Regions from separate parts of the Bacillus sp. V2I10 genome, predicted to be linked through region 2. Evidence: predicted binding sites of a transcription regulator. Region 2 holds the regulator's gene; each other region holds the start of a gene.
The links. The regulator LexA, encoded in region 2, represses DNA repair genes until DNA is damaged. The targets are predictions, from matches to a motif close to CGAACATATGTTCG.

Region 1 (10,654 bases), on a different contig from region 2:
CAACTCGTAAATTCATCTGGCTACCTGCACAGAACAAGAATAAACCGATAAGTGTCAATGTCCCGTTTTTAAAGAGGGCTTCCGTAAACCCCCCAATTCTCATAAACTCATAAATACCTTCTTCCACAGGCGTTACCCCTAATGATTTTAGAAACTCCATTACAAGGGGTATATGGAGCTGATCAATCGTATTAAAAAATGCCCCCAGCATGAGTGGGATGACCATAAGCCCTCCCGGTACTTTCTCAATCCTTCGCTTGATCCTCATATAATCACTCCCAAGTAGATTTTTCATAAAAAGCATGTTTTATAATCAGAGGCTTTTCCCTGTTATGGAAATCGAATATACATTAGTTTTTCAAATACTAAATAAATGAAACCAACCATGCCTACTGATACCATAGCAGCTGTATACCAACTAACTTCCTTGTATACCATTAATCCAACAAATAGAAAGACCAATGTGGAACTCAAAAACCCTATTAAAGGCATAAGAATGAATATATACAAAAGTGTATTAAGGATAAAAATGAATCCTCTCTTCATGGAAACAGATGAAGTAATATATTTCTCGTCTTTTTCATTTTTTGTTCTGGCAAGAAGTAATTGCCAAATTGATAAAAGAATAAGACAGCTCCCTAATAGCATAGGAAATGAACGAGATGAATTTAATGGATGATCTCCCGGAGGCAATTGATAGCTCTCTATTACAAAAAAGATACCGATTGCAAGAACGATCCCTCCAAGAAGGAACTCTTTACTAATTTTCATTTTTTTCACCATCCCGTCACTCGTTTGCTCGCGTTATTCCTACTTCTTCAGGAGACCGTTTTCCTACTCCAATATCCCAAAGCAGCCAGCTAGTTTTTTCTGTCGCTTTTTGAGTATATTCTTGACTATCTTCGAAATCTGTAAGAACGATTGCCTTATTCTTTGCGAATTCTTTGAATTCATTACTGTTTATAGCTTTGTTATAAGCTTTTTTAATTTTTTCTACGATAACCTCAGGTGTTCCTTCCTTTACTGCAGGTCCCCACCAGGTTCCTTCTGGTACAAATTTATCCAGATCAGCAACAAATTCTGTCACTGGTGCAATCGTTCCAAGGCCATCTACTTCAAATGGTTTATTATCCATTACTGCTAGAGACCGAAGATCTCCTGAACGCAATAAGTCAGCAACTTCATTAACGCCACTGATGGAAAAATCCACTTCTCCTTTCATTGCGGCCATGGCTGCATTTGAGCCAGAATCATAAGTGATGATTTCTGCTTTTCCATCAATCACGCTGTTGAGAATTTCTAAAGTAAGGTGCCAAGGATCACCTATAGCTGCCACTCCGACTTTAGCTCCCTCGTTTTTTAATAGTTGCACGAGATCATCAAATGTCTTTAGTTTAGATTTATCTTTTACGACGAAATTGGCTATCCCCATGGCTCCTATACCAACTTGTTCAAAATCTTTGTAGGTTAAGTCTGTCATTCCCATTGTTGGAAACACTCGAACTAAGTCGGTTTGGAGTAAGATAGTGTGCCCATCGGCTTTTTGCTCACTGACATACTCCAAAGCTAAAGCACTGGAAGCACCTGGTCTGTTTTTTACAGCAACAGCAACACCTAGTTCTTTTTGGAGCATGGGTTGTAAAGTCCTAGCCATAGTATCCGTCCCCCCCTCCTTCACCAAAGCCAACAACAATTTCAATTGGTTTAGAGGGATACCTTTCGGCATCAGCCGTATTTCCTGAAGTCTGTTGCTTCGATTGATTTTGGCTGCATGCGCTAAGCATTAAAGCAATTGAAATAAGAAGCAAAAACATGATCTTTATCTTCATAACATGTTCCCCCTAGCCTTTATTTTTTCTGAGTCGCCTTAATTGTTTAGTTAGAAATTGATTTTGATTTAAGAGTAAAAAGATGATGCATACAAGCAAAAAGAGACTGATGGGACGAGTTACAAATGGCAGGAATGAATAATCAGCACTAACCATCGCCCTGCGAAAGTTTTGCTCTGCCATTAAACCCAAGATAATGCCTAAAACTAAAGGTGGAGCAGCCAAGCCTACTTTTCTCATCATAAATCCAACGATTCCGAAAGCTATCATAACTGCTATATCAAATGTACGATTATTTACCGCAAATGTACCGACGACACTTAAAACCGTGACAATAAGCAAGATTACACTTTTGGGAACTGCTAATATTTTCTGAAACAAAAAGGTGAAAAATAATCCGCACACTAGCATAAAAACAGATGCCACAATAATAATCACAAAGAACTGGTAAAAAATATCAGGGTTTTGAGTCGTTAATAATGGACCTGGTTGTAACCCATGTAATAAAAGACCTCCGATTATAACTGCGGTTACAGCATCTCCTGGAATTCCTAAAGTCAACATTGGAACATAAGAACCGGGTACACATGCGTTATTTGCCGTTTCTGCTGCAACAATACCTTCCGGGTTTCCTTTTCCAAACGTTTCTGGTTTTTTACTTTTTCTCCGTTGGATATCATAAGAAACCCAAGCTGCTACATCAGCTCCAACTCCAGGAATTGCTCCTATAATTGCTCCTACACCTGAAGATCGTATACCAATTGGTAAAAACTTCATCAACATTCTCCATGTAGGTAAGACGGATTTTGAATTTTCAGACTTTAAAGGAGGCTTAAGATGTATAAGTGAATCAATAACCTCTGCGATTCCAAATATGCCGATCAAAATAGCAATAAGACTAAATCCATCCATTAAAGCACTCTCTCCGAAAGTAAAACGTTGAACTCCAGTAATTTTATCCATTCCGATAGTGGCTATAGCCAGCCCTAGAAACCCAGAGATTAAGCCTTTCACCAAAGACTCTGCTGTTAAGTTAGCACTTATAATTATTCCGAACATAGCGAGCAAAAAATACTCCCATGAACCAAAATTCATTCCTAAATCAATAAGTAATGGAGATGCAAACAAAAATAGAATGGCAGCAAAGATTGTTCCCAAAAAGGATTGGAAAGTAGCTATTCCTCGCGCCAATCCCCCTTCCCCCCTTTGAGACATTGGGTACCCATCTAGGGCAGTGGCCGCAGAAGCTGGGGTACCTGGAATATTTAAAAATATGGCAGAAGTAGAGCCTCCATATGTACCTCCAATGTGAAGAGAAACAATCAAAACAATAGCTTCGACCCATTCCATCCCCCACGTAAATGAAATAAGTAAGGATACTCCCATTGTAGTAGTTAATCCCGGAAGAGCACCTACAGCTATCCCTGCAAAAGTGCCTAAAAGAAATAAAAATAATATCTTAATAGAAAGGATACTTGTAAACGAATCAACTATTGAACTTAAATCGACCACCAGATTTCCCTCCTAATCTAAGTAAATCTCGCCATTCTTCATGAGAATCTTCCCATCCACTTTAATAAGAGGATCTCTCATAACAAGATCACAATGACCAGGTGCACGAATACTGCTACCAAAAGTGATTCCATTTCCAATCCCAATATGCATCGTACCAAACTCTGCTTCATCTTCTAATTGTCCCCCTCTTCCAATCTTTGCATTGGGATTCATGCCTATTCCCATCTCAACCGCACAATAGACATTTGGATGATTATAGCTTTCTAGTGTTTGCCTTAGCATTTGTGCGTCTTCACTACCTTCAATCGAAACAATTCTTCCTTCTTTAAAAGTGATTTTTATGGGTGCTTGACATGCCCTCCCAGGAACCACGGCTCCGTCAATATATATCACCCCTTCTGTTGTACCCTCCACTGGTGCAACGGCTGATTCAATACACGGAGGTGGAGATATACTTCCAGGTTCATGACAGATACCTGTTTGGGGAACAGCATGCCGACCTGAAATATCCATGGTAAGGTTCGTACCCAACTCTGAAAAAATGCTCAAATGACTTCCAGCTTCTAAAATGGCTGATAATTTGTCGATTTTTACCTTTTGAGCTAAAAAATCAATATCTAATGAACCATCCAAAAAAACCTCTTCATTTGCATCTGGCATAAATATTAATCTTGCACCCGCATCACTCGCTTCTTTTCTTGCAGTAGAATGATTTATAGAAAAAGTGGTTGGAGCGACTATGGCATCAGCTGCTTTCATGGCTTCTGCAATAATTTTTGGAGGTTCATCTCCATGTCGAGTTGTAGGACTCATAATTGTCATAACTACTTCTGCATCCATACCTTTACCTACAATGGAAAACATCTCTCCAATTTCAATTGTGTTGGTATCGGTTAGTATAAGAAGATTTTCACCTGGTTTTATATTTAAGCACGTGTGTAAGATCGTCTGTACAGACTTCATCATAAACATTTTGCGTATTGTATTCATAAACCACCCTCACCTTTTATTTTTTTCTTTTACTATTACTAATGCAACTTCCGTGCCAAGTTAACAGAAAAATCAAAAAATAGAATAAACCCTAAATCTAAACGGGTTTATTTTTACATTTTAAAAATATTAAGCTACAAGACCCTTTTATTTTTCGCAAAATGCAAATAAAAAAAGTAGGTTAGGCCTTATAAATGTTAAAGAGGCCAAACCTACTACCGATTTTCAATTAATCGCAAAATGCAAATTACATTTGCATTTTGCGATTAATATCAAACTTATTGATTTTTCTATAAAGAGTGGCTACGTTTATTCCTAATTCTCTTGCAGCCTCTTTCTTTCCGCTTAGTGTATCACCGTGTTTTTTTAAGGATTGCAAAATCATTTTTTCTTCCATAGCTTCTAAAGTCAAATCTTGATTTAAAACACTGTGATTTATTTTTGGTTTAACCCTAGTTGGTAAATCTCCTAATGAAATCCATAAAGATTTTGTCATATTAATAGCGTATTCTACTGTATTTTGAAGCTCTCTTATATTTCCTGGCCAGGTATAAGAACATAAACAGTCTTCAGCCTCTGGTGTAAAACCACTTACTTGTTTTCCTGTGATATTTACATAATGTTTAACAAAATGGCGAAGAAGCACTGAAACATCTCCCACTCTTTCTCTCAATGGAGGAATGTGAAGAGGAATAACATTTAAGCGATAAAATAAATCCTCTCTGAATTCTCCGTCTATTACCATTTGTTCTAAGTTTTTATGGGTTGCTGCCAGCACTCGAACATCAATATCTAAAGAAGAATTTGAACCAATCCTTTCAACTCTTCTTTCTTCTAACACCCGCAAAATTTTCACTTGTAAATGAAGAGGCATGTCACCGATTTCATCTAAAAATATAGTTCCTCCATTTGCCATCTCAAACTTTCCAGGTTTTCCCTTTTTCCTCGCGCCTGTAAATGCCCCTTCACTATATCCAAATAATTCACTCTCTAGTAGGTGTTCTGGTATTGCCGCACAATTTATAGCCCTAAAGGGTTTGTTTACCCTTTGACTTTCTTGATGCACGGCCCTCGCGAAAAGTTCTTTACCAGTCCCACTTTCGCCCATAAATATTATGGTGGAGTCAGACGCTGAGATTTGCTTGGCTGTACTTTTGGCCTGCAGAATAGCTTTACTTTTCCCTATAATAATATCAAAGGTTGAATCGTCTATTTCTGATGTGATAGAATATGCCAATTTTTGTACATCCCTTAAGGCCTTAAATGAAATGGCAATTCCAATAATAAGACCCTCATAAACAAGTGGAATAACACTACCGATCACTTGAATCTTTCTTTTATGTATATGAAGTGAAAATTCAATGTCTGAATACCCTTTCGCTGTAGATAATACCTTCGTAATTGGCAAATCAGGAGTGATATCGGAAATATTCAGCTTAAGGACTTCAATTCTGTTCATCTTCAGTATCTTCTCAGCAGAACGATTTAGTTCTAAGATATATCCGTTTTGATCTACCGCGAGGATGCCTTCATACATCGATTGTATAGCCACTTGAAGCATTTGGAACATGTGTAAATATTTTTCCAACAACGATTTTGCATTTATTTTACTACTGAGTAAGTCAGCCATTTTCCCAAGGTAATTCGATAAAACAAGGTGCCTTTCTTTTAATTCCGCCTTTTGCTTTTCGGAAAAAGCCGTTAAACTAATCACCCCTATGGTTTGCCCCTCATGCTTTAGAGGAAAAGACACATCAGCTTTTTCAGGGCAGTTTCCCTGGAGAATGCAGCTTTTACAAACTTCATGAAATCCTGGTTCGAAGTTATATAGAGGCATATCTGTTTTTATCACTTCTTTAATAATATGTCCTCTAACCTGTTCACCTACAACAGCATGATGACCACCGCCTGTAGCAGCAACTACCACTTTATTCTGATCATAAATAATGACTTCCAAATCCAAGACAGATTTTATTGCTTCTGCTATCAAATTTACTTCTTCTTGCACTTCAAAAAGGATCGATTTCCCCATCTTTATCCTCCTGTTTAGTAAGACATTCAATTGATCCTTAATAATTTTTCATAATAATATTCTTCTGCTTGTTAATTGGAAAACCTTCTTTTTTAGAATTGAGGTTGTAAGAACGTGTTTTTTTATAGTTTTTCTTACATTGAAAAGAATTCAGAATGAATTTCCCTTGATCGATGAACCGGACGTCATCATTTCCTCCAAAAATGGCTCTGTACCTTCTTTCCTGAAAAATTGACAGCCTAAAGACTCCCCTCCTCAATATAGAAGATTATTTAATTTCAGCATCCAATATTTACGTCTCGTTAAAACAGAACGTATGTTTGTACAATGAATTGATTGAAAGGTGGCGATGATCCCATGCTTAGAGACCGGGGAAAAATGAAGTGGCAAGGTTTCTTTATGACGGAACATTTAAAGCTGCTGTGGGATATGGAAGAGGAATATCTAAAAACAGCTAGACCGCTGTTAGACGAGGGACAAATTGAAGACTTGGAACGACTTCTATCAGAAAGCCTGCAAGAAAAGATCTTACTGGAAATCGTCACATGGAAAGGATTAATGTTTGTGTTTGTGGAATTGTTTGATTTAATACTTGAATCATTTGGTGTACTGTTTCCGGACTCTTCTCCCCAGAAATTAATAATACATTTGCATTGATTATCTGATAATTGTTGTAAGTAGACACTAAGCGTCGAACTTCTTTATGTTCATATAAATTTGTTGGCAATAATTCTTTTATTTCGAGACAATGATTTTCACTTATTACCATACGTAAGATGAATTTTGCATACCAGTTTGGCATCCGTGCCAAAGGACTATGACTTGATCCTCTTACGAAACTAGTAAATGCTTCCCTAAAGTCTTTTCGATTCATTGCCTCTTCATATTGTAATATCCAGTCCCAATCTGTTGGTAATGAACTTATAGAAAAAAAAGTATAATTCCTCAGAATCTGGGGAACTATACCTTTTACATTCTATTTCAATTCATATAACCTTAGTAATCATAGCTTTATAGTGCAACCATTCCTTTTTCTAAAGCATCTTCGACTCTTACATAGTTGTAACAAAGGTCTTTGGCAACTGCTTCAAACGTAATTTCACCATTTGCTGTGTTTACTCCAAGTTTTAATGCTTCGTTTTCAGCGATTGCTTTATATACACCTTTGTTTGCCATCTGTAATGCATATGGAAGGGTAACGTTCGTTAACGCAATGGTAGAGGTTCTTGGAACCGCACCAGGCATGTTGGCTACAGCGTAATGAACGACTCCATGCTTTTCATAGGTTGGATTGTCATGTGTTGTAATATGATCGATCGTTTCAACGATACCACCTTGGTCAATGGCCACATCAACGACAACAGAACCAGGTTTCATCGTCTTTACCATTTCTTCTGTTACCAGTTTAGGAGCTTTTGCACCTGGAATTAAGACAGCACCAACTAAAAGGTCAGCTTCTGCTACTGCCTCTGCGATATTGAATGGGTTGGATATGAGTGTTTTAATTTGATTGCCAAAAATATCATCCAATTGACGTAACCGATCAGCACTTAAATCGATAATCGTTACATCAGCACCTAATCCAACTGCCATTTTCGCTGCGTTCATACCCACGATACCGCCGCCGATAATGGTCACTTTCCCACGGTTCACACCCGGAACACCTGCCAGGAGAATTCCTTTACCACCGTTTGATTTTTGTAAAAATTGTGCGCCGATTTGTGCTGCCATCCGGCCAGCAACCTCACTCATTGGAGTAAGCAGCGGTAAAGAGTGATTTACTGAAACGGTTTCATAGGCAATGGCAAGAACTCTCTTTTCTCTAAGCGCCTGAGCTAAAGCAAGTTCAGCGGCCAAATGTAAATAAGTGAATAAAATTAAGCCTTCACGGAAATAACCATACTCACTTGGAAGCGGCTCTTTCACTTTCATAATCATATCTGATTTAGCCCATACCTCTGTCACATCTTCAATAATTTCTGCCCCAGTATTTAAGTAATCTTCATTTGCAAAACCACTGCCCGCACCAGCGTTTTTCTCAACTAATACTTTATGCCCGGCATTTACGAATGAAACGACTCCAGCTGGAGTTAAAGCAACACGGTTTTCGTTATTTTTAATTTCTTTAGGTATACCGATGATCATGTTATGATCTCTCCTTTAATCAATCTTTTTTCAAATGATCTCTATACTGTCTAAACAGCCTTTTCATCCTGCGAAACATAAGATTTCTGTGGATTCTTTTTTTTCATCACAAAATAAGCAATTGATAAAAACAGCAGCCAAGGGATACCAAATTGGAGCATAATTTTGAAATCAGTAAACCAGGCTGTGATCATTAAACTTAGTAAGAGAAGTCCTCCCAATATCGTTAAATAGGGAAAGCCAATCATTCTTACCGGTAATTTGCGCCCGCCTATTTTCTCCCATTTTCTTCGGAAAAATAAATGAGAAATGAAGATCATTAACCAGGTAAAAAGGGAACCAAACATGGAAATCCCTATCATAAATGCATAGGATGATTCAGGCAGGAGCGCATTTACAGCAGTAGCAAGCACAATTCCCATTGTTGAAACGGTAAGAGCAGCTGTTGGAACACCTTTTTTATTAAGTTTGCCTAGAATGGCTGGTGCAAACTTTTCACTTGATAATGAATACATGGTTCGTGATGAAGCATACAGCTGTCCGTTCATCGATGATAAAGCTGCTGTTATTACAATAAAATTCATCACTCCAGAAGCACCAGGTATATTTAAGATTTCCATTACTTTTACAAACGGGCTTTCTTCAATTCCTGCCGATTGCCATGGCACAATCATCAACATGATCGCCATAGTCAACACATAAAAAGCAGACAATCGAAATACAGTTGCTTTCAATGCTTTCGGTACAGCTACATCCGGCTCTTTTGCTTCACCTGCCGTAATCGCTACCAATTCTGTACCCAAAAAGCTAAAAAGAGAAATAAAGACGGCAATCCACATACCCTTTAAACCAAATGGCAGAAAACCTCCATGATCAACTAGGTTTTTAGCACCTACATTTTCATGACCAGAAGTTCCAAACAGCACATACGCTCCAAGAAGTATAAAAGCAACAATGGCACTAACCTTTATCATCGAGAACCAATACTCAAATGTTGCAAATGCATTCACACTGGTAGCGTTTACATAAATGAGGGCTGTTGCAAAAATGATGATCCAAACAATCCCCGGGACTCCTGGAAACCAGTATTTCATATAGATTGCGATCGCACTTATTTCAACACCAATAGCAAGAACTTGAGCAATCCAATATGAATATCGGACAAGAAAGCCTGCCATGGGATGAAGATATTTATCAGCAATCGTTCCAAAAGATCCCGAAGTTGGATGGGCAACCGTCATTTCTGCCAAACATCCCATTAATAATAAAACGATGAACGCCCCTATTGTATAGCTGAGCAATACACTAGGTCCTGCAGTCCCAATGGCTAGTCCACTTCCAAGGAATAACCCCGTTCCAATCGCCATCCCCATCGCGATCATTGAAAGCTGACTTGTTGTTAATTCTCGTTTTAATCCCTCTACGCTATTATTCTTCATCTATTTCATCCCCTTCTTTAACCATAAGGCTTTGTCCGACCATTCCTTAACTACTATTAGAGAAAGAACCCCTCTAATAGATTTTCACATTAAGCCACCACTTCACGTTCATTGTTAAACTTCTCATACTCTTTTTCCGTCATGATCTTTTTAAGAATTTGAACCACTTGCCAAACTTCCTCGTAGGAGGTATAAAGGGCAACAGGTGCAAGTCGAATGATGTTAGGTGCTCTAAAATCCGGAATAATACCGTTTTCCTTCAATGACTTACAAATTCGTGCTGCTTCTTTATGTTCAAGGCTCACATGCCCGCCGCGACGTACATCTTCTCTTGGAGTTCCAATGACAAAGCCCATATCTGCTAATTCATTGTCAATTAAATCTATTAAATATTGATTAATTTTAAGTGATTTTTGGCGGATATTTTCAATACCTGCTTCTGTAAAAATTTCTAAAGAACCAATCAAAGGGGCAACGCTTAACACATGAGGTGTTCCAATTTGGAACGCTCCTGCTGAATGAGCTGGTGTTAATGTATGCTCCATATCGAATTGCTTTTCTTTATCAGAACTAAACCATCCAGCGAGTCCAGGCATCTTTCCAAAATGCTTACGATTGACAAATAAGCCTCCAACACCACCAGGTCCGCCGTTTAAATGTTTATAATTGCACCAAAACGCAAAATCAACATCCCATTCACTGAA
Region 2 (10,654 bases):
GCTGTTTTGCAAGCTCTGGATATTCTTTTTTATAGCTTTCGAAAAGATCATTCCATTCCTGCTCTTTCTTAGATCCGAATTGTTCAGCAGATTCCTTGAAATGAGCATAAACTTCTTCTGGAACATAAAAGTCTTCTTCAAATGTCCAAGCATAAGCTTCTTTTGTCAATTTAATTTCGTCAATCCCAAGCGGCTTGCCATGTACGTCAGACTTTCCGGACATATTTGGAGATCCGTAGCCGATTGTTGTTTTCACTTCAATTAACGTTGGATGAGTTTCATCTTGTTTAGCGGCTTCGATTGCTTTAGAAATCTCTTCTAAATTATTGCCGTCTTCAACACGGATGACCTGCCATCCGATAGATTTGAAACGATCTTCAACATTTTCAGAGAATGATCGATCTAAGTCGCCATCAAGAGAAATATCATTTGAATCATATAATACGACTAATTTGCCAAGCTTCAGGTGACCTGCAAGAGAAGCTGCTTCAGAAGAGATACCCTCCATTAAGTCTCCATCTCCGCAAATAGCGTATGTGTAATGGTCTACTACAGGATATGATTCTTTATTGTATGTATGTGCAAGATGGCGCTCTGCCATGGCCATTCCTACAGCCATGCCGATTCCCTGGCCTAATGGACCTGTCGTTGCATCAACACCAGCTGTGTGATGGAATTCAGGGTGGCCTGGAGTTTTACTTCCCCACTGTCTGAAAGATTTAAGATCTTCCATAGATAGATCATAGCCTGACAAATGAAGCAGACTATACAGCAGCATAGATCCATGACCAGCTGATAAAACAAAACGGTCACGGTTAAACCATTCCGGGTTTTTAGGATTATGATTCATATATTGTGTCCAAAGCGCGTAGGCCATTGGAGCTGCCCCCATAGGCATTCCAGGATGTCCTGAATTTGCTTTCTCGATTGCATCGATCGATAATGTTCGAATCGTAGCAATAGATAAGTCTTGAATTGAATGTGACATAATTTGATCATCCTTTCAGAAATAACATTCTACTTTCTTATCATAGCGGTACACACTTTATGATACAACCATTAATCATGAAATGTAATAGTCCATTAAGATGTGTAAGAAACTATTCTAATGTATTATGTGCAAATTGAAAAGGAATACATCACAAATTGACGTATTCCTCTTATTAATGAAGGTTTCGCTTCTTCTCATCTTTTAGTTTTTGAGGTGTTACATCCGTACCGTTTGGGTCGAGGATCGTAACGCCTTTTAATGTATTTTTCATAGAACCGCGAAACACATGCAGGTATTCCTGTCTCAGGCTCTGCTGTTCTGCTAGTTCTTCAGGTGACAAAGCGCTTGATTTAGCCTTTTTTGAAAGCTCATTGATTCTAGCCATTTTTTCTTTTGAAAGCATGATGGTAACTCCTTTTTGTAGATTTCACTATGCTATCGTACTAAAAATGACTGTAAAAGACAACTTATTGGTCTCCTGATTGTTTTATATATTCCTGATATCTTCTATGTACCGTTGCCTTTGAAACATCATGTCCAAAACCTCTTAAAGTAGCAGCAATTTCTGCAAAGGTCAGTTTGTTTTGTTTTAAGCGGACAATTTCTGATACAGGAAGCTCTTTCTTGTCCTTTCCGGGGCTCCCATGAATATTAGACAGGTTATTTTGAGGCTTAAACCCATTTTTGACCGCACGCTGCATGCCTCTTTTGATTTTCAGATTGTGAATTTTTCTCTGATATTCTTCAACAATGCTGACGATTTCAAGTACCATGGAATCAGCTTCTGAGAGCAGAAGCCTGCCGTTATGCGTGACGGAATAAAGTGTTAATCCCTCTTTAAGCAGAAAATGAATGACTGCAATTCTGGCGTTTCCCCTCCCAAGCCTTGTTTCATCCTGGATCAGGATTGCATCCACCTGCTGATTTTTGATGCAGTCAAACAGTTCAAATATTCCGTCTCTCTCTATATCGTAGCCGCTGGCCTGCTCTTCAATCACTTTTACAATATTCATGCTGTGCTGCTCAGAAAGATTTATAAGCTCTTCCTTCTGTCTTAAAAGAGATGTTTCCTGTTCTTCTTTCACTGTGCTGACTCTGCAATAGATGATGGCGTTCAGTGTTCTCACTTCCCTATTTCTTGCTGGCTATTTGATTGACCTCATAATAGGCTGTTTTCTCTATTGGTATAAAGACTTGTTCACCAGGTTTAATGACTGCTGTCTCCATGCCGTTTTTTTCCTGTACCCACTCGACAAAATCTGTCTTAGAAAGATTGTGATGATCTTTAAATTGGTCAGCAATGCTCCAGATGCTGTCCCCTTCAGTAACTTCTATATTTACGTAGTGATCCATTCTGTCTTTTTCACCAGTATAAGACAAAGCAAAGACAGCGACAATAACGACGATAAAAAATGAGAGTAAATAAGAAAATGATTCTTTCAACATAATCCCCACCTCGAAATAGAATGTTTGTTCGTACTTTTGATATTTTCAGTATAATGAGAACAAACGTTTCTGTCAACGGATTTCTCGAACTTATGTTTGTATGCACAAGAAAAACATGCTATAATCAACATAAATTACAGGACGCGAGGTGCAAAAGATGACAAAATTATCAAAAAGACAGCAGGATATCTTAAACTTCATCAAATTAGAAGTTCAAAAAAAAGGTTATCCGCCTTCTGTTCGCGAAATTGGCGAAGCTGTCGGCCTTGCTTCTAGTTCAACTGTACACGGCCATCTGGCCAGACTAGAGAGCAAGGGACTAATCAGACGCGATCCAACTAAGCCCAGAGCCATTGAAATTTTAGAAGAAGAGACTTCACATATTCCAAGATCAAATGTTATTAATGTTCCGATTATCGGTAAGGTTACAGCGGGATCTCCCATAACAGCCATCGAAAATGTTGAGGAATATTTTCCGCTTCCTGATACGTTTGCAGCAGCAGATGATCAAGTATTCATGCTCGAAATTATGGGAGACAGTATGATAGAAGCAGGAATTCTGGACGGGGATATGGTTATCGTTAAACAGCAGAAGACGGCAAATAATGGAGATATCGTAGTAGCCATGACAGAAGATGATGAAGCAACAGTAAAACGTTTCTTTAAAGAAAAAGACTTCATTCGCCTTCAGCCTGAAAATTCAACTATGGATCCTATTATTCTGCGAAATGTTACGATTTTAGGGAAAGTCATTGGGGTTTACCGGAATATTCATTAAAGATCTTTGCTGCTAAGCAAAGATCTTTATTTTTTGGTTTTATACGCTCCAGCAAAGGGAATATAATAGTTGATAAAACTTAGAAGAGGTAACCTATGAATCCCAAAATTAACTATGATGAAATAACCATTCTGCGAACCAATTGCCAATTCATATTTCCCTTTTCTTGGGCTCATGACGGCATTAAGGAGTTAACTGAGAAGCTCTTAGCCAACGGGTTTGAATTTTTTTCAATTGAAAATGTTAATCAGCAAAATATATATTACGGGGAGAGCATTGATATCCCGCATAAATGTTTAAATCATTATTTTATGCCCTACATAGAACAAATCTTATTCCCTGACAAATATAAAGAAAAAGCCATAAACCGTTATTCAAAGCCTTTAAATTTGACTTGCAGACTTGAGACTGTGCACAATTCATTTTCTATGAAAGTTCATTCAATTGATATCTACCTTTGTCCTTTCTCTATCGGCATGGTAACGATTCGAACAGACCCTTTTAATACCAATGGAGATATCTCTTTAAGTGATGCACTGGATTTTATGGATCATTTTCGCGTTCTAGAGCCCTCAATTACAGAAGAAAAAGGTACTGTTCTCTATAATGGAGAAAAGCGTTTTGACAAGACACAGGATTTTATCTTCCAGGACCTTTGCCCTTTCATCGTCCCCTTCATAGAAAAAAGCGAGAATGATCAATCAGCTTATCTGGGCAGCCTCCCTTATTTTATTGATGAAAGGATGTTCGTATCCAGTTTTTTAACGGCTGCTCCAGATGATCAAATAACAAATAACGATTTATTCAGAATCGGACATATGAATGGATATAAAGAAAAAAAACAGCCATACACCTCTGCAAGCAATCAAAAGTATATCGAAAAATACGTAAATGATCATGTTTATGACAGATGGTCCCCGGATAGTTTTCATATTATCAGCGACCATACATTTACTTGCATCAGCAGAGACACCAAAAATGAAAAACTCATTGCTGAAGAAATGTATGGCCAGCTTTATTACAACTTGATTCTGCACTTATTTTATAAAATTGTCCTTTTAAAGCTTTCATACAGCTATTCACAGCTCTATATTGACCAAAAACAAGAAAAAATGGACAAACTGATTCGATCGATCGCCAATTTTACCGCCAAATATATTTTTTCTGAAATCAGCAGCCGGACTGAAGGACAAGAGCTTTCTGTTATGATGAAAGATCGCTTTAAAATTGAAACTCTTTACAAAGAGGTAATAAACACGATGGACAGTCTTTATCAAAATCAGGAAAAACTTGCAAGCAAACGTCATAATTCTCTTTTGCTGATCTTAACGACTTATACCGTTATCTCCGGTATTTACGGAATGAATCTGGTGATTGAAGACTGGCGGGGGAAAATTGAGTGGAGCAAGCTTGCCGGTTATTCTGTTTTTGAATATATATCGCTCGTTGTCGCTTTATCAGGTATTGCTGTGGGAAGTGTGCTTGCGGGGATAGCAATTATGAGACTGCTTAAAGACTACTTTGATAAGGGAAAATCTGAAAACCTCGACTGAGTAATGCCGAGGCTTTTTTTCTATATTACTTAATAAAAGCCCCCTCCTTCACCTTCTAGTATTAATTGATCGATTGAAAATAAATTTTTTAGCTTTTCTACTACGTTAAATGGATAGAACAGCAAAATATTTGTTAAAAAAAGACGGTATGAATTGGAATTTCATACCGTCAGTAAATTAAAACTGGGGAGTATTAATGTTTTAAGTTCTTTTTGCGCAGTTTGAGAGAGATATAACGATTATATAATAGTAGAAACACGAATGGATTAAGTATGAAAGACATTGTTAAACTCACTAGTGTTCCTAAAGCAACTTTATATGTAGAAATTAGAAAAAACCGTTCAAACACATAGAATAGTTATTGCACGGTTTGAATGTCTAAACCTTCTTTTTACCTGTATGAACTTACTCATCTTTAAACTTCTAACCTTCTATTAAAACAAGCATCTTGTTGATTTACACACTGGCCCGAACAAAATGTAACGACTTTATTTGTAATTAAACATCTTTATTGTCAGTCAACAGTACTTCATGGCACGCAATTTTTAAACGCTTTTTTATTTTATAAACAACTTTTTTTACTCAACAGTGTTTCCACAAATCAAATGATTCGTTCTAAAGATTTCATAGTTTCCTACTTAAAAGATATTTAACGTCGTTAATTATAGATGCACTTAAAAATTATTTCATAGTGCAAAAAATATAAATAAAAGACACCGCTTCTTTAATAAGCAGTGTCTCTCTTTAATAAAAGGAAAATCATGCAGCTTGTCTTCTGGCAAAACGTGAACGGACTCCAAAGTAAGCCGCTGTAATGAATAAATAAATTAAGATTGTGATAGTCGTTACAATAATAGAAGTAGTCGCAATTACACCAATCAATATAGCAAGCAGCGCCAATAGAGCTATCCAAGTCGTGTAAGGAAAAAAGCGAACATTATAGCTGACTTGCTGTGTCTGATTTGTGCGAGATTTCAAATGCGCCATCGCAATAATAATCCAAATACATAAAACTGTATATCCAAGAGAACCCATTAAATAATTAAAAGTCTTGCTCCCAGCAAATAGAGAAATAAGCACCCCTACATACAGCGAAGATGAACAAGCCAGTATCGAATAAACAGGCACCTGCCTTTTAGACAATTTTGCGAATAGTTTTGGAATACGTCCATCCACCGCTTGTGTATATAGTACACGCGACGATGCATATAGTCCGGAATTCATAGAAGAAATAATAGCTAACAATATAATGGCGTTCATAATGTGATCCGCATATGGAATTCCTATCATTTTAAACACCGTCACAAACGGGCTCTCCGGAACGCCATTCACTTGATTCCAGGGGATCAGGCTCACAATAACGAAAAACGGTAAAATATAAAAAGAAATAATCCGTGTCAATGTGCCTCTTACAGCTTTCGGTATAACCTTTTCTGGATTTTTTACCTCTGCCAAAGTAACGCCTATCATTTCAGTACCGCCGTATGAATAAATAACCACCAGCATAGCCATAATCAATCCATGTATACCATTAGGGAAAAATCCGCCATGCTTTGTAAGATGAGAAAATCCTGTTGCAGCATGGTCTTGAAACGGTACTAATAAAATGATTAAGCCAAATATGATAAATAATACAATTGCACTGATTTTTAACAGGGCAAGCCAATACTCTGTTTCTGCAAATAGCTTTACTGAAAATAAGTTTACAAGGGTAACAATGGCAGAAACAATTAAAGCCAGTATCCAAACCGGAATGTCCGGAAGCCAGTACTGCAAAAAAATAGCGGCTACCACTGATTCTGCTGCTATATTTAACACCCACATTTTCCAATATATCCAGTCAAGAAAGTGCGCAGCATAACCACCTAAAAGCGGCTGAATTAAATCACGAAATGTTCTAGCCTCTTTGTTTCTTACTGCCATTTCAGCAAGGCCCTGCATAATTAAAAGCAATATAATTCCTCCAACCATATACGCAATAATTACTGCCGGGCCTGCCATATCGATGGCTGTGCTGCTTCCTTTAAATAACCCTGCACCTATAGCTCCTCCCAGCGCCATCATCATAATATGGCGTGATGTCATAGTTCGTTTTAAGCTCTCTTGTTTGTTACTCATACTTTTAATCTCCTAATCTTTGTTGTAAGTATACAAAAAAGCCCATCGTCTCTTAAAAGAGACGATGGGCTTTAGGCCAACCGCGGTACCACTCTTATTGACTCCTTTTCTTACAGAGTCCAGCTTAGCGCACAGTATAAAATGCTAAACCTTGTAACGTAGATTAATCGTTAGAACCAAAAATAAACATATCGTAATCGGCTCTACCACTCCTAGGCGAGTTCAAAGTGCCATGTGACTGCGTTCCACCACCCCGCAGCTCTCTGCTCATCATGAACATTCTTCTACTACTCCTAATCATAGTGTTCGTTATTTTTATCATGTAATGTATGTGCACAAATAATATATTGCTATACTATACAAGCTGACAACCTCATTGTCAATGAAAATATCGATTTTTCTAAAACCTTACTGATGTCCTTTGATCCTTTACGCTTTTCACCCTTCTTACCCACTTTTGTTTCTTAAATTCTCACCTATTTTCGGTAAATGAAGGAACTATTCTTTAAACACGGGGCAGCACGCAATTTTGTGCGCTAAGCAAATTTCAACACAATTCGCACTTGTTTTGCTTGGGCTTGTCTGGAACTTCGGTTTATATCGGAATATATAGATTAACTATAGTGAATAATTCTTCTCCTTATTAGCTACATTATCTATAGCAGACTGGAGTTTGTTCCTGAATAGTTTCTTTCTTTAATAATGATTTTTAAAAAATTACTCGAAGTTATTACGTAGTCGATTGATTAATTCTTTTGCTGGTAAAGGTATCCTAAGGATGTTTTTCCATATGCATTACAGGCCACCGAAAAAGCATGGTCTGCTAAAGCATAAATGACTGCCCCGTGAACAGTTCCATATGCGTTTACCATATGGCTTTGCACTTCTAGTATTGCTTCTGCAAAACCAGCCTCAAATTTTGTTAACTGAATGCCCAGTGACCGAGCATACGGATCGTTTATTACTTGTTTATAAATTTGTTCGAAGTGTTTTTCATAAATTTGATACTCATCAATTTTCTTCTTTACTATTTATCTACCCCTTTGATTTATTGAATATTTTACTCCACCACCATTGATATAAGGAAACGTAATAGAAGATGGAGCATTAGTCATTACCAATGTCATTAAAAAACCAATTGCACCAAAATCATGTAGACAATCGTCCCCCCTGCTATAGAGAGGAGCATTTTTTTCTTCCAAAAGTGAAGTAGTGCAACTACCGCTACCGCAATAAATTCAGGGATGCCTTGACTTCCAGAAAGTAAACTCACATCCTTAAAACAATAAATGACCAAAAGCCCAATTACCGCTGGTGGCAGCACTTTACCGAGATACTGTACATACTTCGGTGTGGGTTTACCCGATGGGAAAACGATAAATGGAAGAAACCTTGTGAGCATTGTGCCTAAAACAACCATAGCAATTGTGATAAACTGCTGCGTTAAATTCATTGTCATATGGTGTTAACCTCAACTTTCTCCAATGGTTTTCTAAGAACGGTAAGTATCCCAAGAATCGCAAGCATAGCAGGGATAATGAAGTTGTTTCCGCCAAAAATAATAAGACTGACAATTGAAAGTCCAAGCCCTGCGAGAGCACTATGGTGCCTTTCCTCTTTCATCCACTGTTCAATGAAGATTACAACAAAGAGAGCAGTCATAACAAAATCGAGCCCTTCCGTATTGAACTTAACAGTTGATCCAAAAATCCCGCCAATCGCTGATCCTATGACCCAATATGAATGATTGAGAAGTGTCACAAAGAACATAAACCAGCCCTTGTCAACATTCTTTGGAACATCCACGGTACCATTGATTGAAAAAGACTCATCGCAAAGCCCATATATCAGATACAATTTTTTCTTACCGGTTCCCCTATACTTATCCAGCATGGAAATGCCGTAAAACAAATGTCGTGCATTCACCATTAAAGTAAGAAAAAGGGCGTTAATCGGATTGAAAGCGACAAGCAATAAATTGGCTGCCACAAACTCCATTGATCCTGCAAATATTAATAGACTCATCAGAATCGGGTAAATTGCGCTAAAACCTAACGAATTCATAAAGATCCCATAAGCAATTCCCAAGAAGATAAATCCTGCCAAAATCGGCACTGTATATGGAAAAGCCGAACGAAATGCAATCCATATTTGATAATTTTTTTTCATATGATTCACATCCTGAAAGGCTAAATTTATTTTAATTTAACATACAAAATCCATACAAAAAACAAGATAATTGTATGGATTACAATTATCTTTACATAGAATAAAATTCCCCCATTTTATCAAAATGAGGGTACTGATAGATGTTTTTCTCCAAATATATAAACAAACTCGTATAAATTTACCTTTTCAAATCCTACCATTTCATTAAGAATTCCATACAAAAATGATATGATTGTATGGAATAAGATAATAGAGGTGTAGTATGCCAGTAAACTCTTTTGAAAATTATCCAATGTCTTGGAAACCTGATAAGAAAGCATTAAAGCGTCCTTTTTATAAATCTCTTGCATCAGTACTTGAACAGGATATAATAAATGGCTTTTTAGCACCTGGGACCAAGTTACCTCCGCAACGAGAATTAGCGGATTTTCTTGACTTAAACTTCACCACTATTACCCGTGCCTACAAAATATGCGAGGTAAAGGGGTTAATTTATGCTGTTACGGGAAGCGGAACCTTTGTAGCTCCTAATGCCGCCCGTTCTATAACCATTTCCACAGATAAAATGGCAAACAGCATTGATCTTGGTTTTGTGGCATCTTTTGAGCAAACCAATGGTATTGTAACAGACATTATTCCAAAGGTTGTGGACAAAAGTTATTTGGAGCACCTACTAAATTACAACGATCCGACTGGTATTCCACATCAAAAAACGGCAGCTCTAAACTGGATGGAATCTTTCGGTATTCACACGGACCAAGAGCATATAGCAATTGTTTCTGGTGCCCAAAATGCGTTGGCTATTGCCTTGGCTGCTTTGTTTGAGCCTGGTAATAGAATTGCAACCGATTTATATACGTATGCAAATTTTATCGAGTTGGCAAAAATGTTCCATATTCAATTAGTCCCCATTCTCGGAGACAAGTTTGGAATGTTGCCAGACGAACTCGAAAAGCAGTGTTCCCAAATAAATATTCACGGCATTTTCCTAATGCCTTCTTGCTGTAATCCTACCACAGTTATGATTTCAGATAGTCGAAAGCAAGAATTAGCTGCGGTTATTCGTAAGCATCGTTTAATTTTGATTGAGGATGATATTCATGCATTTCTGACGGCAGGTATTATCTCCGATTACCAGCAGCCAATGTTCAATTTACTTCCAGAACAGAGCGTTTATATTTGCGGCACCTCTAAGTCAATATGTTCTGGATTAAGAGTTGCCTATATGGTATATGGGGATGTATTACGTGAAAAAATTTTGCAGGCTATTTTTAACATCAATGTAAAAACCTCTTCTTTTGATGCAGAGGTTATCACAGAGCTCATCTTATCAGGGAAGGCTCATGAAATTGTTTCCCAAAAGAAACAGCTTGCACAGTCTGCAAATAATATTTATTCGGAATATTTTCCTTTAAGAAAGAATGTTGGACATCCTCTTAGTTTTTATCGATGGCTTCCAATCCAAGGGCATAACGATGCGTTACAGTTGGAAAAGGATTTGAAAAGGCACGGTATTCGAGTTTTTCATTCTGATCGTTTTCTAAGCGGGCAGACCACCCCTGAAAAGTATTTACGTATTGCACTTTCTTCTACAAACTC
Region 3 (10,654 bases), 430 kb from region 2:
GTGGATGAACCGGATACTGTAGCAAAACCATTAGAAAAACTAAAAATGAACGTTCAATCTTCGAAGTGTTTAGTTGGGTTGAAGGCAAAACAGGCTGATCGGTCCGGTGAGGAGCTTTTAAAACACGAACTGTCAATGAACCTGATTCTTGATATGGTTTTTGGCAAAAGCACTGATACCTATACCCAGCTCTATGAGAATGGCCTTATCGATGACACATTCAGTTTTGATTACACGGAAGAGAACGGTTTTGGCTTTGCAATGATAGGCGGAGATACAGATCAGCCCGATCAGCTTGCTGAGGAAATTAAGAATACTCTGCTTAAGGCAAAACAGGAAGGCATTCCTGCAGAACGTCTTGAGAATGCCAAGAAAAAGAAAATCGGTTCTTTTCTAAGAGCGATTAATTCACCGGAATATATTGCGAACCAATTCACCCGCTATTCCTTTAATGAAATGAATTTGTTTGATGTTGTCCCGATGCTGGAACAATTGACAAATGATGATATTCACCATACGCTGAATGAAGTGATTGATGAAAAATTGTTTTCAGTCTGTCAAGTAGTACCGAAGTAAAGCATCCTTTCTAAGGATGTTTTTTTATCTTGAATAGGTATAGCCTTAATCTTAAGGAGAAAAAAATGAAAAAAACAGCTTTAATTACAGGTGCGAGCGGCGGAATCGGAAAAGCAATTGCCAAAAAGCTTGCATTGGAAGGGTATAAATTATATCTCCATTATCACAAAAATGAAGAAAGCATACTAAATCTTATAAAAGATCTGCAGGCTGACTGCACGATGGTAAAAACAGATCTTTCAATGGCGGATGGGCCGGGTCAGCTTGTGAAGCAGCTTGCAGATCCTATTGATTTGCTCGTGTTAAATAGCGGCAGGAGTTTCTTTGGATTAATAACAGATATGAAAGATGAAGAAATTCAGCAAATGGTACAGCTGCAAATAACAAGTCCCTATATGATTTCAAAGGAATTGATTCCTTCCATGGTAAGTAGAAAAAGCGGTAACATTGTTGTGATATCCTCCATTTGGGGAGAAATAGGCGCTTCTTGTGAAGTCCTTTACAGCATGGTTAAAGGCGGACAGAATACATTTGTAAAGGCACTGGCAAAAGAATTGGCCCCATCAGGCATCAGAGTCAATGCGATAGCGCCGGGAGCGGTTGCTACTGACATGCTTCAATCTTTTTCTGAGGAGGATCTGGCTGATCTTAAGGATGAAATTCCATTAGGGCGGATTGGCAAGCCTGAAGAGATTGCGGACGCTGTTTTGTTTTTATCCTCAAATCATGCAAGCTATATAACAGGTCAAGTGCTTTCAGTAAACGGCGGCTGGCATACATAAATTTTTTGCAGCTATCCGTATAAATCAGATCATGCAAGACAAACTAACATTGTATTCCACTTAATTAGGAGGGGTTATAATGTCTGTTTTAGAAAACTGGGATTCATGGAAAAATTTCCTCGGCGACCGTCTACATCACGCTGAAGGAGATGGAATGAAAACAGAAGCTGTAACTGACTTAGCTTACGAAATCGGTGATTACTTAGCAAAACAAGTTGATCCAAAAAATGATCAGGAAAGAGTACTGGCTGATCTTTGGAGCGTGGCTTCTAAAGAAGAACAGCATGCCATTGCAAACATGATGGTTAAACTAGTGCAAAATAATGGTACAAGATAAAGAGGGGACGCAGGTCCTCTCTTTTTTATGGAAAAAACAGAAATCAGTGATTAAGGATCCCTCTGAAAGTTCAATTTTCTGAAGACCTGTTCCAATCTAATCGATGAGTCTCGCAAAAGAATGAAAAAAGAGCCGTGCATTCTAGGTCCACATACCCCCTTTTATATTGTCAAGGAATTATTCTTTCCTCTTTCATCAAAATGCTTTATGATAAGGATATAGGTGTTATAGACCTGGTTTTGAAGGGGGTCCTTTTTTGGAGATGCAGGAATGGTATTTAGAGTATGAAATTCAAAAAAACCGTCCCGGACTTCTTGGCGATATTTCTTCGCTGCTCGGGATGCTTTCTATAAATATAGTCACTATTAACGGCGTGGATGACAGCCGCAGGGGGCTGCTTCTTAAGTGCTCGAATAATGAGCAAATCCAGCGTCTTGAATCGATTTTAGATACAATGGATCATATAAAAGTAACAAAATTGCGCAAGCCTAAATTAAGAGATACACTTGCTGTCCGGCACGGAAGATACATACAGCGTGATGCAGATGATAAAAAAACATTCCGGTTTGTAAGAGATGAGCTTGGACTGCTTGTGGACTTTTTGGCTGAATTATATAAGCAGGAAGGCCACAAACTGATCGGCATAAGAGGCATGCCCCGCGTCGGCAAAACAGAATCAATTGTCGCTTCAAGTGTGTGTGCAAACAAAAGATGGCTTTTTGTGTCTTCAACTTTATTAAAACAGACAATCAGAAGCCAGCTGATTGCAGATGAGTACAGTGTTGAGAATGTATTTATTATTGATGGGATTGTTTCCACAAGAAGAGGCTCTGAAAAGCATTTGCAGCTTGTGAGAGAAATAATGAGGCTGTCTGCTACAAAAGTTGTCGAGCATCCGGACATGTTTGTGCAAAATACAGAGTATACACTCGATGATTTTGACTATATAATTGAACTTCGAAACGATCCGGATGAAAAGATTACATATGAGGAAGCATCTGAACCTCAAATGTTTGATGAATCGAGTTTTTCCGGGTTTGATTTTTAGATATGGAAGGTGTTACGGTTGAGTGAACTAGGAAATCGACTAAAACAGGCGAGAGAAGAGCGGAAATTAAGTCTTGACGATCTCCAGGCAATGACAAAAATTCAAAAGCGGTATCTTATCGGAATTGAAGAAGGCAATTACGGCATTATGCCGGGGAATTTTTATGTGCGGGCTTTTATTAAACAGTATGCAGAAACAGTAGGGCTGGATCCAGATCGGATTTTCGAGGAGCATAAAAACGAAATACCGGTTGTTTATTCAGATGATACTCCTGAGCTTTCGAGGGTGAAAACACATAAAGAGCTTCCGAAGTCAGCATCAAAGGCTTTGGAAATATTGCCCAGGATCTTAATAATCGTATTGGTTTTACTAGTAGCGGTCGTTATCTGGATTTTTGTACAGAAGGACAAGCCGGACGGTGCAAAAAACACAGAAGACCAGACTAAGCAAATTTCAAGCGCCGAAAATGAATATGATTCCATTGAAAACGACGAAAAAAATGCATCAGATTCTAAAGAGCCTGAAGAGAAAGATGCAACGGATGAAAAAGTCAAAGAAGAAAAGCCGGAAGATGAAAAACCTGAAGAGCAGGCTTCAGTACTCACATTCAAAGAAAAAACAGCCAGAAAAGCGGTATATGAGCTGAAAAAAGCAAAAGAATTTAAGCTTGAGGTCAGTTCTAAGGGGCAGACTTGGATTGAGATCCGAAATGCATCAGGAAAAAAATTCTTCAGCGGCATGCTGAAGAAGGATCAAACCGAGGCGCATGATTTTACAAATGAAACAGAAGCCTTTATTGTCATTGGAAATGCTTCAGCTGCTGAAGTGAAGGTAAATGGACAGCCTGTAGAATATCAGATTGATCCTAAAAAAACAGTAAGACAAGATATGCAGATTGTATATACTAAGGAGTAAAGTCATCTTCAAGATGGCTTTTCTTTCTTTTATATTTTCTGATACATAATTTACACTCTGGAGGAAAAAACATGAATTTACCGAATCGCATTACCATCTCAAGAATCCTATTAATCCCAGTATTCATGGTGATTATGCTTGCTCCTTTTGACTGGGGCACCCTGTATATAGGGGACGCTTCCATTCCCGTCACGCATCTCGCCGGGGCAATATTATTCATTATTGCGTCTACTACTGACTGGATTGACGGCTATTATGCGCGAAAGCTGAATATGGTTACGAATTTAGGGAAATTTTTAGATCCGCTTGCAGATAAATTGCTTGTTTCTGCAGCCTTAATTATTTTAGTTGAGCTTGGACTTGCCCCATCTTGGATCGTGATTATCATTATCAGCCGTGAATTCGCTGTAACAGGTTTGCGTCTTGTGCTTGCCGGCGAAGGGGAAGTGGTTGCAGCAAACATGCTTGGGAAAATTAAAACATGGGCACAAATTATCGCCATTTCAGCCTTGCTTTTACACAACATTCCATTTGTTTTCATTTCATTCCCGTTTGCAGATATCGCATTATGGGTAGCATTATTCTTTACGGTTTATTCAGGATGGGACTATTTTGCAAAAAATAAAGCCGCATTACTGAATTCCAAGTAATTCTTCAATCAGAGGGGGAGTTCATATGACGTCAAAAACAGAAATTATTGCAGTAGGTTCCGAATTGCTTCTTGGGCAAATAGTTAACTCTAATGCCCAGTTTTTATCTCAGCAGCTGGCTGAGAATGGTCTTAATGTCTATTATCACACGGTTGTAGGTGATAATCCTGCAAGACTTGAGCAGGCAGTAAAGATTGCCAAAGAGCGTTCGAACATTATCATTTTCACAGGCGGTCTTGGACCTACTAAAGATGATTTAACTAAAGAAACAATCGCAAATATTCTGGGCAAGAAGCTTGTGACTGATGAAGAAGCCCTTCGCAGCATTGAAGACTATTTTGTCAAAGTTAAAAGAAGCATGTCTGAAAACAATAAAAAACAAGCTCTTGTCATTGAGGATTCTCACGTCTTAAAAAATGAGCACGGAATGGCGCCGGGAATGGCAATAGATGCGGATGAGCGGATTTATATGCTGCTGCCTGGCCCGCCCAGCGAAATGAAACCGATGTTTATGAAGTTCGGGCTCCCATACTTTAGAGAGAAGCTTGGCCAGAATGACAAAATTATTTCGAGGGTTCTTCGATACTTTGGCATAGGCGAATCGCAGCTTGAGACGGATATTCAGGATTTGATTGATGCCCAAACCAATCCGACGATTGCACCGCTTGCGGGTGACGGGGAAGTTACGCTCAGATTGACGGCGCGCCATCAAAATGAATCTGAAGCTGTCCGCCTGATTAATGAAATGGAGAAAACAATAAACAGCAGAGTTGGAGCCTTTTTCTACGGTTATGACCAGACAACCCTCGCTGATGAATTGCTCAGACATCTCAGACAAAGAGACATGACGATTTCAGCCGCAGAGAGTTTAACCGGCGGCCTTTTTTCAGATCAGCTGACAGCAGTTAAAGGAACATCTGATGTTTTTAAAGGTACAATTGTCTGCTACACAAATGAAGTAAAGCAATCCATCTTAAAAGTATCTGAAGAAACACTTGATCAGCATGGGGCTGTCAGCGAACAATGTGCCAAAGAAATGGCTGAACAAATCAGGAAGCTTGCAAATAGTGATATCGGAATCAGCTTTACCGGCATCGCAGGGGAAGATCCTGTTGAAGGGAAAAAACCTGGAACCGTCTATATCGGGCTGGCATTTAAAGATCAGCCGGTAAGAACCGTTCTCCTTCATCTTGCAGGAAGCCGCAACGGCATTCGCAGACGTACAGTGAAATACGGCTGTTACCTGATTATTAAAGCATTAATGGAAAATACAGCAGAATAAGCTGTATTTTTCTTTTTTACTAGATAATCCGCAAAATCAGGCAAAAAGGCAATTTAGTATTTTAGCTGATTAAGAGGCATAAATTTCTTATTTTCATTAAGAGAAAAGAGAATTTTCAGTCTGTTATCACGTTTAAAAAAACCGAATAAATGTTCGTTTTTTACTTGTCAAACGTTCGAATAAAAGGTATATTATTAATAGGTTGATAACTAAAGGAGGAAACTCAGTGAGCGATCGTCAAGCTGCCTTAGATATGGCACTGAAACAAATAGAAAAGCAATTTGGTAAAGGTTCAATTATGAAACTCGGTGAACAGACTGACCGGAAGATCTCTACATCTCCAAGCGGTTCACTTGCACTTGATACAGCACTTGGGGTTGGCGGATATCCACGTGGAAGAATTATAGAAATATATGGACCTGAGAGCTCAGGTAAAACGACAGTTGCCCTTCATGCGATAGCAGAAGTACAGCAAAAGGGAGGACAGGCTGCGTTTATAGATGCAGAACATGCCCTTGACCCTGTATATGCTCAAAAGCTTGGTGTAAATATAGATGAACTTCTTCTCTCACAGCCGGATACAGGAGAGCAGGCGCTTGAAATTGCTGAAGCGCTGGTTCGAAGCGGAGCGGTGGATATTCTAGTCATTGACTCTGTAGCAGCTTTAGTTCCAAAAGCTGAAATCGAAGGGGAAATGGGAGATGCTCACGTAGGCTTGCAGGCTCGTCTTATGTCACAGGCATTGCGTAAATTATCCGGAGCAATCAGCAAATCAAAAACAATTGCTATTTTCATTAACCAGATCCGTGAAAAAGTAGGAGTTATGTTCGGTAATCCTGAAACAACTCCAGGCGGACGCGCACTGAAGTTTTATTCTTCGGTACGTTTAGAGGTTCGCCGTGCTGAAACGCTGAAACAGGGCAATGAGATGGTCGGCAATAAAACCAAAATCAAAGTTGTCAAAAACAAAGTTGCACCTCCTTTCCGTGTTGCAGAGGTTGACATTATGTACGGGGAAGGCATCTCTAAAGAAGGCGAGATCATTGATCTTGGAACAGAAATTGATATTGTTCAAAAGAGCGGTTCATGGTATTCGTACAATGAGGAGCGTTTAGGACAGGGAAGAGAAAACGCAAAAATCTTCCTGAAGGAGAATCCTAGCATCCGCTTAGAGATTCAGGAAAAAATCCGCAGCCACTACGGCTTGGATGAAGTGGCGGTTGCTCCAGATGGACAAGAAGAATTAGATTTACTGGAAGATTAAAAAGAGGCGATCATCGCCTCTTTTTTGTATGTGAAAGTAAAAATACACCATACAATGAAGAGACAACCCTGACTTTTCCTGTTCAAGAAATGTAAGGCAATGCTTGAAAATTCTCAATTGCTTTAGAAACGCCAGAATGACAGGCTTGACAAGAAAATTTCACACATTTACAATTAGGGTGTATTATTATTTTGTTAGAACTTTTAGCGAGGCACTATGAAAGCAAATGTTAATCTGTGCAGCAGGATTGCTGCAGGTCTCCATGAAACCCTTAAGCTTTGTGCTGTATGTTGAAGAACGTTATGCAATATACATGCCGACACTTAAATCTAGCAAGAAACAAGTTCATAGCAAGAGGAGGTGAAATGATGGATCCCATTACAATGATCATCTCCATTTTGCTTGGCCTAATCGTCGGTGCAGTTGTTGGCTATTTTGTTCGTAAATCCATTGCAGAAGCGAAAATTGCCGGTGCGAAAGGAACTGCTGAGCAAATTCTTGAAGATGCGAAGCGTGATGCTGAAGCGACGAAGAAAGAAGCGTTGCTTGAGGCAAAGGATGACATTCACAAGCTTCGGACAGAAGCAGAGCAAGAAATTCGTGAACGACGAAATGAGCTGCAAAAACAAGAAAATCGCTTATTACAAAAAGAAGAGAATCTTGATCGTAAGGATGAATCTGTAGACAAGCGTGAGAACATGCTTGAGAAAAAAGAAGATTCTCTAAATGAAAGACAACAGCATATTGAAGAGATGGAAAGCAAAGTGGACGAGATGGTGCGTAAACAACAATCAGAGCTTGAGCGTATTTCCAGCTTAACTCGTGAAGAGGCAAAGCAGATCATTCTCGAAAAGGTTGAAAATGAGCTTTCGCATGATATCGCTGTAACTGTTAAAGAAAGCGAAAACCGTGCGAAAGAAGAAGCGGATAAACGAGCGAAAGAAATACTTTCCCTTGCAATCCAGCGTTGTGCAGCAGATCATGTAGCTGAAACAACGGTATCTGTCGTTAACCTTCCAAATGATGAAATGAAAGGCCGCATCATTGGACGTGAAGGGCGCAACATTAGAACACTTGAAACATTAACTGGTATTGACCTCATTATTGATGATACTCCAGAAGCAGTTATTTTATCTGGATTTGACCCAATTCGCAGGGAAACAGCCAGAATTGCCCTAGACAAGCTTGTTCAAGATGGACGCATCCATCCAGCACGTATTGAAGAAATGGTTGAAAAATCACGCCGTGAAGTTGATGAATACATCCGCGAGGTTGGTGAGCAAACAACATTTGAAGTTGGTGTTCACGGACTGCATCCAGATTTAATCAAGATTATGGGCCGTTTAAAGTTCAGAACGAGCTATGGTCAAAATGTATTAAAGCATTCCATGGAGGTCGCTTATTTATCAGGACTCATGGCTGCAGAACTGGGTGAAGATGTTACTCTTGCCAAACGCGCAGGATTACTGCACGATATCGGTAAGGCGATTGATCATGAAGTAGAAGGAAGCCATGTTGAAATTGGAGTCGAACTTGCTACGAAGTACAAGGAACACCCGGTTGTTATAAACAGTATTGCTTCGCATCATGGCGATCAGGAGCCGACTTCGGTTATCGCCGTTCTGGTCGCGGCAGCAGATGCTTTATCTGCAGCACGTCCCGGCGCAAGAAGCGAAACGCTTGAAAACTATATTCGCCGCTTAGAAAAGCTTGAAGAGATTTCCGAATCTTACGAAGGAGTTGAAAAATCCTTCGCTATTCAGGCAGGCCGTGAAGTGCGTATCATGGTTAAACCGGATACGATCGACGATCTTCAGGCACACCGTTTAGCACGGGATATCCGCAAGCGGATTGAAGAAGAATTAGATTACCCAGGTCATATTAAAGTAACAGTTATCCGTGAGACGAGAGCTGTGGAATATGCGAAATAAAGCGATGCCTTCTGCATCGCTTTATTTTTTTTGCAATCTGTGCAAAACTTAAGGGTAGGCACACACCATTTGAGAGAAGGTATAAGCGAAGCATGAAACTATTATTTGTAGGAGATGTAGTCGGATCTCCAGGTAGAGATATGATAAAAGAATATTTGCCAAAGCTAAAACGTAAATACAGACCGTCCCTGACGATTGTAAACGGAGAAAATGCAGCACACGGAAAAGGAATTACTGAAAAGATTTATCACGAGCTGAATCAGGCTGGCGCACAGGTTGTGACGATGGGAAACCATACATGGGATAAGCGGGAAATCTTTGAATTCATTGATAATTATCCAAATCTAATCCGTCCTGCGAATTTTCCTGAAGGCACTCCGGGTAATGGCATTGCATATATAACTTGCGACGGCAAAGAAATCGCTGTGATTAACTTACAGGGACGAACGTTCTTGGCGCCAATTGATTGTCCATTTAAAAAAGCGGATGAGCTGATTGAAGAAGCTAAAAAAAGAACGTCCATTATTTTTGTCGATTTTCATGCTGAAGCAACGAGTGAGAAGCAGGCCATGGGCTGGTATTTGGATGGAGAAGTGACGGCCGTTGTCGGAACACATACTCACGTACAAACGGCAGATGAGAGGATTCTTGATCAGGGGACTGCTTTCATCACAGATGTGGGCATGACAGGTCCATATGACGGCATCCTTGGAGTCGAGAGAGAGGCGGTCATAAAACGCTTCCTGACGAGCCTCCCTGTACGATTTGAGGTAACTGAAGGCAAGGCGCAGCTAAGCGCAGTAGTAATCGATGTTCAAGAAAAAACAGGAAAAGCCTTGAAAATTGACCGCATTTTAATTAATGATGATCATATGTTTTTTGAATAGAATATATATTTAGAAATTTTAGAAAAAATAGTGAAGCAAGCAGGAATACTAGTTCCCTCTAGTGAATATAGTATCAATGGAATGGCTGTGAAAGAGGTTCAGAAGGCTTCATAAAGGGGATGGGCCCTCCGAACAGATCTAATAAGGCATGATCCAATGTACATTCACGATCTATTGAAAAATAAGGGGGATACTAGAAATGGAAATATTAAAAGTTTCAGCAAAGTCCAATCCTAACTCTGTAGCGGGAGCACTAGCAGGTGTCCTGCGTGAAAGAGGCGCCGCCGAAATCCAGGCAATTGGAGCCGGAGCACTTAACCAGGCTGTAAAAGCAGTAGCTATTGCCAGAGGGTTTGTTGCCCCGAGCGGTGTTGATTTAATCTGTATTCCTGCCTTTACGGATATTCTCATTGATGGAGAAGAGCGTACGGCCATTAAATTAATTATTGAGCCTCGTTAAATAGACAAAATGATCAACCTGTTTGCGGGTCACGCAAACAGGTTTGTTTTTATTTCGCTCTTTTTATATCCTTTTTTTCCATCATAGATCGCTAAAAATTCTTTTGGATTTTTTTAAGCATAAACGGGGAATAAATTGATTCCGTATACGTGAACGAATTCCATGCGGAAAACATTCCTTTTTACAAACACAGCCCTTTTTTTATCTTTAGGAGAGATGATGACGTGCGTATTTTTGATGCTCATTGTGATTTGCTCTATCAATTATGGCGCAGGCCTGAAATTAGTGAATGGAATGACCTGAATCTGCATGTCACCATTGAAAAGCTATTTCAGTTTGGAGCAAAAGTCCAGTGCTTTGCCATCTTTATACCAGTTGATGTCACGAATAAATTAGAAGCCGCCTTTGCACAGGCTTCCATCTTTTATGATCGGATTATTAATGGATTTGAAAAGATCATACATATAAGGACAAAACAGGATCTTCTTGCGTTAAAGGATGATGAAATTGGAGCCATTTTGA

Region 1: a site for LexA is predicted at 6,676-6,689, ahead of QFZ72_RS27905 (YolD-like family protein). Genes of this name have one in related genera too.
Region 3: a site for LexA is predicted at 5,733-5,746, ahead of recA (recombinase RecA). Genes of this name have one in related genera too.

What each region holds. Positions count from the first base shown of each region.
Region 1 is NZ_JAUSYV010000002.1:121,325-131,978, forward strand. Features, by position in the region: gene QFZ72_RS27870 (2-keto-3-deoxygluconate permease) at 1-268, opposite strand, end outside; gene QFZ72_RS27875 (tripartite tricarboxylate transporter TctB family protein) at 331-771, opposite strand; gene QFZ72_RS27880 (tripartite tricarboxylate transporter substrate-binding protein) at 788-1,654, opposite strand; gene QFZ72_RS27885 (hypothetical protein) at 1,647-1,829, opposite strand; gene QFZ72_RS27890 (tripartite tricarboxylate transporter permease) at 1,842-3,341, opposite strand; gene QFZ72_RS27895 (aminopeptidase) at 3,354-4,334, opposite strand; gene QFZ72_RS27900 (sigma-54 interaction domain-containing protein) at 4,582-6,366, opposite strand; gene QFZ72_RS27905 (YolD-like family protein) at 6,724-7,023, shown strand; gene ald (alanine dehydrogenase) at 7,378-8,511, opposite strand; gene QFZ72_RS27915 (amino acid permease) at 8,562-9,950, opposite strand; gene kynU (kynureninase) at 10,040-10,654, opposite strand, start outside.
Region 2 is NZ_JAUSYV010000001.1:3,061,729-3,072,382, forward strand. Features, by position in the region: gene tkt (transketolase) at 1-988, opposite strand, end outside; gene QFZ72_RS15475 (DUF896 domain-containing protein) at 1,164-1,394, opposite strand; gene QFZ72_RS15480 (YneB family resolvase-like protein) at 1,459-2,109, opposite strand; gene yneA (cell division suppressor protein YneA) at 2,123-2,434, opposite strand; gene lexA (transcriptional repressor LexA) at 2,595-3,215, shown strand; gene QFZ72_RS15495 (magnesium transporter CorA family protein) at 3,311-4,768, shown strand; gene QFZ72_RS15500 (amino acid permease) at 5,528-6,886, opposite strand; T-box leader at 6,941-7,196, opposite strand; gene QFZ72_RS15505 (PaaI family thioesterase) at 7,633-7,917, opposite strand; gene QFZ72_RS15510 (branched-chain amino acid transporter permease) at 8,013-8,345, opposite strand; gene azlC (azaleucine resistance protein AzlC) at 8,342-9,055, opposite strand; gene QFZ72_RS15520 (aminotransferase-like domain-containing protein) at 9,318-10,654, shown strand, end outside.
Region 3 is NZ_JAUSYV010000001.1:3,495,016-3,505,669, reverse strand. Features, by position in the region: gene yfmH (EF-P 5-aminopentanol modification-associated protein YfmH) at 1-576, shown strand, start outside; gene ymfI (elongation factor P 5-aminopentanone reductase) at 642-1,358, shown strand; gene QFZ72_RS17710 (DUF3243 domain-containing protein) at 1,438-1,695, shown strand; gene QFZ72_RS17705 (DUF3388 domain-containing protein) at 1,952-2,743, shown strand; gene QFZ72_RS17700 (helix-turn-helix domain-containing protein) at 2,762-3,658, shown strand; gene pgsA (CDP-diacylglycerol--glycerol-3-phosphate 3-phosphatidyltransferase) at 3,730-4,308, shown strand; gene QFZ72_RS17690 (competence/damage-inducible protein A) at 4,334-5,590, shown strand; gene recA (recombinase RecA) at 5,817-6,854, shown strand; gene rny (ribonuclease Y) at 7,223-8,785, shown strand; gene QFZ72_RS17675 (TIGR00282 family metallophosphoesterase) at 8,878-9,672, shown strand; gene spoVS (stage V sporulation protein SpoVS) at 9,872-10,132, shown strand; gene QFZ72_RS17665 (dipeptidase) at 10,357-10,654, shown strand, end outside.